3 regions of the Lentibacillus songyuanensis genome follow, and region 2 is predicted to be linked to each of the others. Evidence: riboswitches for the same ligand, from Rfam matches in the RefSeq annotation. Region 2 holds a riboswitch; each other region holds the start of a gene.
The links. A riboswitch is a leader RNA that binds a small molecule or an ion and turns the genes downstream of it on or off. The one in region 2 is predicted to bind S-adenosylmethionine.
Positions count from the first base shown of each region.

Region 1: linked by a shared signal. The riboswitch ahead of metK (methionine adenosyltransferase) and the one ahead of WMZ97_RS10995 (methionine biosynthesis PLP-dependent protein) in region 2 are both predicted to bind S-adenosylmethionine.
Region 3: linked by a shared signal. The riboswitch ahead of WMZ97_RS16770 (methionine ABC transporter ATP-binding protein) and the one ahead of WMZ97_RS10995 (methionine biosynthesis PLP-dependent protein) in region 2 are both predicted to bind S-adenosylmethionine.

Region 1 is NZ_JBCLVH010000029.1:31,383-35,673, forward strand. Features, by position in the region: gene WMZ97_RS19540 (DUF3231 family protein) at 333-1,343, opposite strand; SAM riboswitch class I at 1,527-1,633, shown strand; gene metK (methionine adenosyltransferase) at 1,785-2,984, shown strand; gene asnB (asparagine synthase (glutamine-hydrolyzing)) at 3,118-4,291, shown strand, end outside.
Region 2 is NZ_JBCLVH010000009.1:92,055-96,345, reverse strand. Features, by position in the region: gene WMZ97_RS11000 (aliphatic sulfonate ABC transporter substrate-binding protein) at 1-538, shown strand, start outside; gene WMZ97_RS10995 (methionine biosynthesis PLP-dependent protein) at 796-1,914, opposite strand; SAM riboswitch class I at 2,052-2,162, opposite strand; gene WMZ97_RS10990 (3'-5' exonuclease) at 2,411-3,019, shown strand; gene WMZ97_RS10985 (spore coat protein) at 3,071-3,580, opposite strand; gene WMZ97_RS10980 (FAD-binding oxidoreductase) at 3,768-4,291, shown strand, end outside.
Region 3 is NZ_JBCLVH010000020.1:38,036-42,326, reverse strand. Features, by position in the region: gene WMZ97_RS16780 (MetQ/NlpA family ABC transporter substrate-binding protein) at 1-196, opposite strand, end outside; gene WMZ97_RS16775 (methionine ABC transporter permease) at 481-1,149, opposite strand; gene WMZ97_RS16770 (methionine ABC transporter ATP-binding protein) at 1,139-2,167, opposite strand; SAM riboswitch class I at 2,317-2,425, opposite strand; gene WMZ97_RS16765 (thioredoxin family protein) at 2,519-2,839, opposite strand; gene WMZ97_RS16760 (toprim domain-containing protein) at 2,848-3,201, opposite strand; gene gcvH (glycine cleavage system protein GcvH) at 3,338-3,721, opposite strand; gene WMZ97_RS16750 (arsenate reductase family protein) at 3,804-4,160, opposite strand.

The DNA of each region.
Region 1 (4,291 bases), on a different contig from region 2:
GTATAACACATTAAAATAATTAGTCCATACTAATATATTAAATTTCTTGAAAAAGTTGAATGGCTAGAAGAAAAAGGTGGAAATACCTACAGTGACACGGTATAATCCCAAACATTTAAGCATGAAATCAGCGTATATTTCTAAGCTTTTTATAAGTTCAAGTGGTTATGTTATGTACTACTCCTGAACCATTCAATTTTTCAAGCATATTGATTGTCCCTCAAATGTGGAATACAATCAAGTAATTGCAAACAGATATGATGGTTTTTTCAGACGTTAAAATGAGGGGAGACGGTAAAAAACACCGTCCTTCAACTATTTACACATATGCATTATTGTTGCTTTTTTGCTAATTTATCGCGGTCAACTTGCATCGGTGGTTGTTCCATCCAGCCATGTTTAATTAATAGCTTTGCACCATCAAGCGAATATTTTCCGATTTCTGCAGTTAATCTCACATAATGGGTGGAAATATCTGTTCGTAAACTGGATGCCAGGCTAGTGCCGTAATACCCGATTCCAATTCCAATTATTGAAGCAGTCATAAACATCATTAACTTGTCTGAAAAAGGTGGTACAGTTGACTTTGTCACTTCTGCGTCCCATGTCATAGGAATGGGTAAATCATCCTCTCGTAAAATAGAACCGAAAATTTCAACGTGTTTACTGGCAATTTCCTTCCCACGAATGAAAAAGTTTGTGATCTCTTTTGACTTGGAGACTTGGCTAAAGCCAATAAGTAATGCAATACCTAAAGCGTTACGCTGGATATTGGCGAATAGATTGGCAATTTCAAATGAAAGTATGGGTCTGCGCTTTCCAAACCATCCTTGAAGAAAATCATTCGACTCCACAAAGGTAACCTTATCTTGTGTTGGAATATATGGGGGGCGAATATATAGGCCTTTTGAAAGTAATATTTTATTTGCCATCTTATGCAATTCGTCACTTTCCTGAAGGCATTGGGAATAATAGGCTCGAACATCTTGACGAGTAGAGAGCGATACGGCAACACTGTACGTATTCATGCCTATCATTCCCATTTGTTGGATGTGCATTAACATAAAACTATCTGAAAAAAGACGTGGTGCAGTTTCGTTTACATCTTCATCCGTAAAGCCCTGTGGTACTGCGTTTCCCTCATTTTCAAATAGTTGAACAAGTCTAGAAATATGGGATTGTGATAATTCTAATGCGTGCTGCACTAATTGACGAGTTTGCGTATCTTCAACATGTGATAAGAAATAACGAAATACACAAATGGATAAGGTATCATTTTGGTATGAACCCCACAATTCTGAGAGTTCAGCCGCTGTTAATCTAATGTTGTTATCTGTTTCCATTAAAGTGGATCCTCCATTTTTATTTTATAATAGGTATTGTCTGTTAATGAAGGGATATTTATTACGGGTAATGGGCTACAATTTCCTTGCTGAATATACTTTTCACTTTATAATATCTAGGACATCCGGGTAAAAACATTGACATACCATGTCGTTTTCGTTACGATAAATGGCGAACGGACTCTCTTATTCAGAGCAGGCGGAGGGACAGGCCCGATGAAGCCCGGCAACCATCACGAAGGTGAAAAGGTGCTAATCTGATGCAAGGATATTTCCTTGAACAATAAGAGCGAAAGGCCACAACACCTTTCCTCATAATGCAGGAAAGGCTTTTTTGTTTTTAAGGAGATGTTCAACTTATCCTTTTTACGGATTTGAACATGTATCATAAAATTGATAATGATGAGTTCCGTACCATTAGTAAAGGGAGAGATTTGGCCTATGGCTGCAAATCGACGTTTATTTACATCTGAATCGGTGACAGAAGGACATCCGGACAAAATTTGTGACCAGATTTCAGATGCGATTTTAGATGAAATTGTAACAAACGATCCAAATGCACGCGTTGCCTGTGAAACCACGGTAACGACAGGATTGGTACTTGTTTCCGGAGAGATTACGACTAGTACCTATGTGGATATTCCGGCGATTGTCAGACAAACGATTAAAGATATTGGCTATACGCGGGCAAAATACGGTTTTGACGCGGAAACTTGTGCGGTACTGACTGCTATTGATGAACAATCACCCGATATTGCTGAGGGAGTAGACACCGCATGGGAAGCACGACAAGGGAAAATGTCGGATGAAGAAATTGCGGCAATTGGTGCTGGTGATCAAGGGTTGATGTTCGGATTTGCTTGTGACGAAACCGAAGAACTTATGCCAATGCCAATTGCACTTGCCCATAAGATGGCAAAACGCTTAGCTGATGTCCGTAAAGATGGCACGCTTGATTACCTAAGACCAGACGGGAAAACCCAGGTCACGGTAGAGTATGATGCAGACGATAATCCAGTAAAGGTGGACACGATTGTCGTTTCCACGCAGCATCACCAGGATATTTTGTCCGATCAAATTGAAAAAGATATCATTGAACATGTAATCCGCCCGGTGGTTCCTGCAAATTTATTGGATGAAACAACGAAATACTTTATTAATCCGACTGGCCGATTTGTCATTGGCGGACCTCAAGGGGATGCCGGGCTGACCGGACGGAAGATTATTGTTGACACGTATGGCGGGTATGCTCGCCATGGCGGGGGTGCATTCAGCGGTAAAGATTTTACAAAAGTGGATCGATCGGCAGCGTATGCCGCACGCTATGTTGCAAAGAATATTGTTGCAGCTGGCCTAGCAAAAACATGTGAGGTTCAGCTTGCCTATGCTATCGGTGTTGCAGAACCGGTATCGATTGCGATTAATACCTTCCATACAGGGGTGGTTCGTGAAGAGCAGCTCGTTGCAGCTGTTCGTGAATTGTTTGATCTACGTCCAGCAGGCATTGTACGCATGCTCGACCTGCAACGGCCAATCTTCAAAAATACGGCCGCATATGGACATTTTGGCCGGACTGATATTTTATTCCCGTGGGAGAAAACGGATAAGGTGGAGGAATTGAAGGCATTGGCGGGGAAATAATTTTTAAAATCACGTCCCATCTTTCTAAAAGAGAGGGCGTGATTTTGTTCTCTTTCCTATATCGAAATACTCCACCATTTATGATATACTCTAAAAGGTATTATGACGAAAGCAAGAGAGTGAGGCTAAAGCCATGTGTGGATTTATCGGAATGATTCGTAACAAACCAAGTATGCCGGATGAATCGGTCGTACATGTTTTTGAACAGCAAAACAATCTTATCACCCATCGGGGACCGGATGATGAAGGTTATTTTCATGATGAATATGTTTCTTTTGGGTTTCGACGGTTAAGTATCATTGACATAGACAGTGGACAGCAGCCATTAAGCTATGATGATGAAAAAATCTGGCTGGTGTTTAATGGAGAAATTTATAATTATGTGGAACTGCGGCAAGATTTGTTGCAGGAAGGGTACACATTCGCAACCGAATCCGATACCGAAGTGATTGCCGCTTTATTTGTCAAGCATAAGGAACAAGCGTTTCAGTATTTGCGTGGCATGTTCTCCATCCTGGTATGGGATAAAGAAAATGAAACATTATATGGCGCACGCGACCCGTTTGGGATTAAACCATTATTCTACAAAGAAACCGAAGAGGGTGCGATTTTTGCATCAGAGAAGAAAAGCATCACGGTAATGGAAGAAACCCAAAAAGTGGACAGTGAATCATTACAGCATTATTTAAGTTTTCAATTTGTTCCGGAACCATATACGATGACAACCGGAATTAAAAAGATGGAACCTGGCCATTATTTTGTTAAAAAGCCGGGGCAGCCGATCGCGTTTACACAATATTGGCAGGCAACATTTAACCCTGTCTTGATGGACAAACAGAATTGGATCACGCGCATCCAGGATGTCATGTATGATTCCGTTAAGGTACATATGCGCAGTGATGTACCTGTTGGGTCGTTTTTATCTGGCGGGATTGATTCCACCATAATTGTGGCGATGGCCAGAGAATTTAACCCGAACATTAAAACATTCTCGGTTGGCTTTGAGCGAGAAGGTTTCTCCGAAGTAGATGTAGCCAAAGAAACAGCGGAAAAATTAAACGTGGAAAATATCTCCTACACTATTTCCCCAGAGGAATATGTGGAAAAATTGCCGAAAATCATGTGGCATATGGATGATCCATTAGCCGATCCGGCCTGTGTACCGTTGTATTTCGTTGCAAGAGAAGCACGAAAACATGTGACGGTTGTCCTTTCTGGTGAGGGGTCGGATGAATTGTTCGGGGGCTACAATATTTACCGGGAGCCGGAATCACTGAAGCTGTTTCAATCGATTCCGAAGCCTGCCA
Region 2 (4,291 bases):
AACTTATATGAAAGAATTGAGTGTGACCTCTAATCGGATAGGAGGTCAGATGAAACACGTCACAGGCAAACCGGCCTTATATCCAGCGATGTTTGAAAAAGGAGAAGTTGATATAGCAGCTGCTCCAGAACCGTGGGGATCCGTGTTAGAATTGAAGGAAGGGGCAAACGTTCTGCTTGATTCCGACGAAGTTTCTTTCGGTGAAAAATTACCAGCAGCTGTATTCGTGACAAGTTCCGAGTTTGCAAAAGATAATCCGGAATTGGTGCAAAAAATGGTCGATGCCCATATAGAATCGATTGACTATATTAACGAACACACGGATGAATCCATTGATATAACTATTCAAAGTATTGATGATATTACTGGACAGAAAATGGAGCGTGATGTCATGGAAAATGCCTGGAAACGCACACATTTCGTCTATGATGTGGATGTAGATACGATTCAAAAATTTGGTAACTCTTCTTTTGATTTACAATTTCTTAAAGAAAAACCCGATTTTAGTACGTTTGTTGACAAGCGTTTTATTGAATAACCAAAAGCCAGTCTTTAATTTCATTCATAAAGGCTGGCTTTTTAGTATCGAATTTGGGTCTATCCCGTTGTCCTGTTATGATGGGGTCTTAAATAATATTGAAATTCCCATTATTAGGAATAACTCAACACGGGGTAAATTATCTTTGCGTATATACTCCATACGCATTAGGGCTACCGAACGAGGGAAAAAACCCCCTCGTTCGGTCACTCAACACAAACGGCCGGGCGCTCTTTACCCGGTCCTCGTCTAATAGTTTATAGTCGTGATTCTTTGGCCAATACGGATAATGCCTGTTTTAAATCCTGTTTTAAATCATGGGCCTGTTCAATACCAACGGAAAACCGCAATAACCGATCATCGACACCGCGCCTTACACGTTCCGCAACCGGAATGTCGGCATGGGTCTGGGTTGCCGGGTACGTAATAAAGCTCTCGACACCGCCAAGACTTTCGGCAAATGTGATCAATTGCAGCTGCTGCAGGAATGAATCAACCCATTCGCTTTGCTGGAGGCGGAATGATAGCATGCCGCCTTTTCCCGGGTAAAGAACATCCGCTATTTCCGGTTGTTCACGTAAAAACGCGGCAATTTCTTGGGCGTTTTGTTGGTGTTTTTCCATTCGCAGTGAAAGAGTTTTTAGGCCCCTGATTAATAACCAGGAATCGAATGGGGACAACACCCCACCTGAGGCATTATGAATCATCGCTAATTGTTCACAGAGTTTTGGCCCTTTTGCCGCCACTAACCCCGCCAGCACATCATTATGCCCGCCAATATATTTGGTTGCACTATGAATCACAATATCTGCACCCAATTCGAGTGGACGCTGCAAGTAAGGGGTGAGGAACGTGTTATCTACAATTACTAACAGCTGATGTTTACGCGCAAGCTCGGCAATCTGTTGGATATCCACTTCCTGCATTAATGGATTTGTCGGTGTTTCAAGTAAAATCGCTTTCGTATTGCCGGTGATCAGCTGCTCCGTTTGAGCTAAGTCGGAAAAATCACTGTAGGACGTCTGAATCTGATAGTTTTCTGCATAAAGATCGAGTAATCGGTATGTACCGCCATAGATATCTTCTGTAACGATGAGCTCGTCACCAGATCGAAAAAGGGAAAATATTAACTGAATGGCAGCCATACCGGAACTACAGGCATACGCTCCATCTCCGCCTTCTAAATCCGCGAATGCTGACTCTAACAGATAGCGGGTTGGATTTTTGGTGCGACTGTAATCGTAACCGGTGGACCGGCCGAGCCCTTCATGTTTATATGCGGTTGATAAAAAAATCGGTGGATTAACAGCACCTGTTGCTTTATCACTGTAGCTTCCCAGTTGTGCTAACTTTGTTTCGATGCTTCTCTCTGTCATGTGATCATCTCCTGATAAAATGAATTTATTCCATATTCTCAAATACGAAAATAGAGGTCTTTTCACGTTCATGCGGGAAAAATATAAAACAGCCTCCACTTAAAAAGAAGAGACTGTAATATAAACGGTTGATGCTCTTCTTATCTTTCAAGCATGGCGCTTCTGGAATTGGCACAATACCTGTTTGGCTATTACAGGCTGTTGCCGAGGCTTCAAAGGGCCAGTCCCTCCACCTCTCTGGATAAGAAAATAGTATTTAAATTTTAGAATATTAATCAATACTTTACAATTATCTAGCTGGAAAGTCAAGCAAAAATTATGTAACAAACATATGATGGAAAGGATCTGCTATCAGCAGTTTCGCTAGGAAAGTTTAGTCAGTAGCAAATGGTGATAACGTTTGTTTTCCTTCGTAATTCCGTCATTACTGCTGTGATTCGCTGGGATGCTGACAGACGATGTTTTGTGCTATGATAGAGTAAAGGGGAGGTACATAATGGAGTTTACATCAATCGATTTTGAAACTGCTAATGCAAAACGTTACAGTCCATGCGCGGTTGGTATTGTTGTGGCCAATGAACATGAGATTGTTGATGAATATTATACGCTGATCAACCCATTAATGGAATTTAGTTCGTTTAACATTGCTATACATGAAATCACCAGTCGGGACATTGAAAATCAGCCTACATTTGCTCAAATTTGGCCGACATTACGTGAATATCTTCATAATCATCTGGTTATTGCTCATAATGCTAGTTTTGATATGAGTGTTATTCGTAATACGCTGGATTATTTTCAGATTCCATATCCGGAGCTGGATTACTTGTGTACGGCAACTATTTCCCGGAAAGTATGGCCACAGCTGCGGAATCATAAATTAAATACAGTCGCAGCCGAGCATGGAATCACATTTGAACACCACCACGCCTTAGAAGATGCCCGGGTGGCGGCGAACATCTTTCAACATGCGGTGGACCAGCATGGTGGTGTACTGGATTCATTACTTACCCATTGTCAAATGGATAAAGGCCGGATTTATGAGCATGGGTACAAAGCTCCGCGTATGAAACAGGTCAAAAAAGCCCGAAAGCTTTATTTCTAGTGGCCGATAGGGAGAGATGGTATAGTTACTCTCACTTGATATTATTAATGGCTATTTATATTTCATTTTTAGTGCTTTATGTGCGTTTTTTAGGTCATTTTGCAATAACTTTTCCAAATCATATGCCGGATATTCTCCTTTTTCGAACATGTATGAAAATACATTGGCATGGGCTTCAATCGCTTTTTGCAAGTGCTGATTTAATGTTTCCCTTAGTTGAGGAGTAGCGACTTCTGTGATGGAAGCGGCATAATTTTTCACACACGATTTGGTTAAAACTAATAAGTCGCCAGCGTAAAAGCTGTTTCCAAGCTCGCGAAACCCCTCTTCCCCTTCTGTCTCTCTGGGCGCCAACGAATAAAATTGTGTAAGTTCCTTTAAATTGTTTTCCATATCTTTAATACATTGCACATACAAATTACGGAGCATGTTATCTTTGACGTCACCAACCGCATGCTTTAATTTCATTAATCCGATCGATTGAAATGCTACAAGTTCGTGTATTTCAAGTGTTTCATGCCAAGCGAGATGCTTTGGGCGGTTTTTTCTTGATGTTTCCATTGTGTCAGGTTCCTCCTTTAAACTAGTCAATTTCACTATATTCAACAACCCATGATTAGGTACTGTATAATGTGATTTTGGGCGATAAGATTGAAAAAATAGTGCTATATTCATAGGAAGTAAAGTGATAGTATAATAGTATGAAGGGTTAAGTGTTTGGACTTTTAATACAAAGGAGAGGTTACATATGGCATTATTTGATGAATTGCAGCACGAATTAGCCCCGGATCGTGTTACTAAAAATGAAACGATATTGGAGCAGCATAGCAGTGATGAATCCTATCATACCCCACATTTGCCGGAAGTAGTCGTTTTTCCGGAAACGGCCGATGAAGTGAGTACTATTATCAAATTGGCAAACAAGTACGGGCAAACGGTGGTTCCATTTGGGGTTGCTTCCAGTTTGGAGGGGAATGTGATCCCGTATGAATCCAGTATTGTTGTAGATTTTTCACTAATGAATAAGGTGTTGGAAGTACGGGAAAATGATTTTCTTGTGCGGGTACAGCCTGGGGTAACACGATCCCAGTTGGATAAAGAATTGAAAAAGTATGGGCTATTTTTCTCGGTTGATCCGGGAGCAGATGCCACACTTGGCGGGATGGCCGCAACAAATGCAAGCGGTACAACGGCAGTAAGGTATGGAATTATGCGTGATCAGGTAAGGGATATGGAGGTCGTTCTTGCTGATGGATCGATTATTCATACGGG
Region 3 (4,291 bases), on a different contig from region 2:
CTTCAATTTTCAAGTTAATCCCTTTTTCTTTAAGGATTGGCTTTGCTTTCTCTAGTATCTCGGCATGCGGAACGCTGGTTGCTCCAACTTTAATGGTTGTGCTGCCGTCATCGCTTTTTTTACCTTCATCGGAATTACCACATGCTGCTAAAACTAGTAAAACAAATACAGAAACAATTGCTAAGATCTTTTTCATAATAATTTTTCCCCTTTTCCAAATTGTCTGGCTTCAGTGCCCGGCGGCTAGTGGACTTCCTTCACCTCCGTACGATAAATCAACATCGTTTCAGCGGACAAAGGAAGGCCGACTAAGAACGGGCTGTCGCTCGGGCGTCGGCATACCCCTGTTTTAGTGGCATGTTTCCTTTATCTCCTGCGGTAGGAATGTTTGGTTAAGACCGCTGCTTTGCGCAGCAACACCGAACCACCCTTCTTGTCAGGTCGCAGTCCATACGCCGCTAAATGGGCACTTACGCCTTTCTATCGCTTATCTAATTTATTGGAAATAAAGTCTCCAATGAACTGAAAAATAAATACAATTAGTACAATAACAACAGTACAAACAAACACAATGTCGAACTCACGCCGCTGGAATCCGAAATAATAAGCGTAATTCCCTAAACCACCGGCACCGATAACACCTGCCATTGCGGTATAACCGATCAAAGCAATCGCTGTGACGGTTAAACCGGAAGCTAATGCTGGCATGGATTCTGGGAGCAAGACACGAAAAATAATGGTTTTTGTTTTTGCCCCCATGGATTTAGCTGCCTCTACAACCCCTTTATCCACCTCCTTTAAGGCAATTTCCACCAATCGTCCATAAAATGGGGCAGCTCCAATAATTAATGCCGGAAGAGCTGCATTCGGTCCCCGTATCGTTCCCATTAAAAAGTTAGTGAATGGAAATAGCAGCAAAATTAAAATAATAAACGGGATTGCTCGGAAAATATTAACCACCGCAGCAACAATAAAATTAATTAACTTATTCTGCCAAATACCACCCTTGGTCGTCAGATATAGCAGCAGTCCGAGCAAAATGCCAAGGATAAACGTGCCAATCAATGCCAAGATGGTCATATAAAACGTCTCATAGGTGGCCTCCCAAAAATCTTCCATTTTCAGGTTCGGAAATAAATCAGCTAGCATCATGCACCACCTCCACTTCTACTGAGGTAGTTCGGATAAAATCAATTGCCTTGTCCAAATCAGCTGCTTCACCCAGTAATTGGACAAATAATGTCCCATAAGCTCCAGCTTGTGTCTGGGTAATTTTCCCCTGCAAAATATTGATATCAATCGCAAATTCCTTTACCACCTTACTAATGAGTGCCTGATTCGTGGTTTCTCCAATAAAATGCAAGCGAACAATTTTTCCGCGATCATGAATATTTATCAACTCAGTTATATCCTCATGATCATCTGCTGCACCCATTACTTGTTCTACAAACCGTTTCGTCACTTGTTGTTTCGGCCGTGAAAACACATCCAGCACATCTCCTTGCTCGACAATTTTGCCATTTTCCATTACTGCCACCTGGTTACAAATTTTACGAATAACGTGCATTTCATGAGTGATTAAAATAATGGTTAATCCAAGCTGTTTATTAATATCAACCAATAAACTCAAAATGGAATTGGTTGTTTCCGGATCAAGCGCCGATGTTGCCTCATCACACAATAATACTCTTGGATCGTTTGCCAGCGCCCTAGCGATGCCAACCCGTTGTTTCTGTCCACCACTTAACTGGGACGGGTAGGCATTCTCCCGTTCAGAAAGCCCTACCAGGTCAATTAATTCTTGCACCCGCTTGTCCCGTCTCACCTTTGGCACACCGGCAATTTCTAAAGGAAAAGCAATGTTATCTTTTACCGTACGTGACCAAAGCAGATTAAAGTGCTGAAAAATCATCCCAATCTCTTGCCGTGCCAGACGGAGCTGTTTCGCATTCATGTTCGTGATTTCCCTCCCATGAATGACAATTCGCCCGCTTGTCGGCTCCTCCAATCGGTTCAGCAGCCGAACAAAGGTACTTTTACCGGCTCCGCTATAACCAATCACGCCGAATATTTCACCTTCCTTGATGTCTAGCGTTAAATCATCAACAGCAGTAATATTCTTATTATTAGATGTATAAACTTTGCTTAACCCATCAATTGAAATCAAGTGTAGTCCTCCTTTTCCGTTGTTATCATTCCAGTAAGGTTGAGTCGGTGTCATTGTAAGACGATTGATTATCACTTATTATACCCCGCCAAAACAGAAAAACGCCCATCTGTTAAGAGAACAGAAAGACGTCATTATACTTTCACGTTCCCTCATCTGTCAAAGAAAAACTTTGCAGGAATTGGCACCTTTCAAACGAATTATTTGAAGGTTGCCGCGGGTTCATAGGGCCAGTCCCTCCACCGCTCAAGATAAGAGATAATGCATATTAAATTGCTAATGATGAAATTGATATTAGCACTTAAATTCTGAAGTGTCAATACGGCAATAAATAGTCCGCTAATTCCTAATTTAAGCATTATTCGCAAACAGTTCCGGTTTATATTCCAGTAGATAATGATAGATATGGCCAATCGAGCGGAATGCATACACCCGTTCCTTAATCTCCCCACCCTGTTTGATTAACAAGCATGGGACACTTTCAATCTTGTAATTCTGCATAAACTCCGGATTTAGTGAAGCATTCATCGCATAGAAAACGTCTGTGCCATGAACCGATTCAATTTTATCCAGCATTGTTCTAGCCAGTTTGCATGTGCCACACAATGGGGTAAAAATATATACGAAATAATTCTCTTTTGTCATTACTTCCTCTGTAAACTGTTGCAACATGAATCACCCTACATTAAAAATATCGGATTAACGTCAATGCGTTTGCCTGCCAAGATTGTTGCGAGTACCTGTTCAGGAGTTGTTGCTACTTCCCGAAATTCACTACTGACATACAAATGTTTGGCATGCGGCAATTCCCGGGCCAATTGTTTACGCAGCTTGATCCCCGATTCATCCTCATCAACTAAAATAAAGACGTCTTTATTATCTAAATCATACGTGTATAAAAGCTCGTCAAACCGTTCCACACCAAGCGTTCCATTCGTACAGACAATTTCCAAGTCTTCTGTGATCACCTTGTTAATTTGCTTTTTATCGGTTAGCCCCTCAACAATAATCACTTTATCCGATTCATGTATCATGATCCCACAGCACTCCTTCATAAATCAAGCAAAAAAGTCCTTGCAACATTAGCCTATGATGTGAACAAGGCTGACTTTACACCATTTTCAAGGTGCAAGCCAGCCTTCTGGTACGATACGTGCATTCATGGGAAAATTAGCCTTCCTGAATAACTTCCGCATATTGTTTTGCAGATAACAATTCATCTAATTCTGATTCATCAGAAGGTTCAACAACGACCATCCATGCTTTTTCATATGGTGATTCATTCACGAATTCGGGACTGTCATCCAATTCTTCATTCACTTCAACGACTTTACCGCTGATTGGTGCATATAACTCCGAGACTGTCTTTACAGATTCGACACTTCCAAAAGGCTCGTCTGCTTCAATATCGTCACCAACTTCTGGTAATTCAACAAATACAATGTCACCCAACTCATCTTGCGCGAAATCAGTAATCCCGATTCGTACGTTGTTATCTTCCTTTTTTACCCATTCGTGTTCTTCTGAATATAATAAGTCTTCCGGTAAACTCATTGAAATCCCCTCCGTTAATTCATTAAAATAATACTATAACTATACTAGGTATTCCTGTTTATTTCTAGTGTTTCATCTTCATTTATAACCAGTTTTCCTGGAATAGTTCTTCCTTAAATCCAACCGTTACCTTCTGGCCATCCGTTACAATCGGCCGTTTAATTAACATCCCGTCTGATGCGAGCATTTCTGCCATTTCCCCAATACTTGCATTTTTAATTTTTTCCTTAAAATTCCCCTCACGATACTTTTTCCCGCTCGTATTAAAAAACTTCTTTGCGGGCTGCCCACTTTTTTTGATCAACTCCAACAGTTCATCTTTTGATGGCGGGCTGTCCACGATATGTATGCTTGTATAATCAACGTTGTGGTCATCCAGCCACTTCTTTGCCTTTTTGCATGTACCACAGTTTGGGTACCAATAAAATGATAACGTCATAAGGGACCCTCCTTTGCTTGTTTGTTTAGATTGCATTTATTATAGCAGAAGTAGGCGGGAACAGTCGAAGGAACTGCAAGCAGAAAGAAAAATTTTATAATATTCAAATAAAAAAATAGTAGCTTGCTATT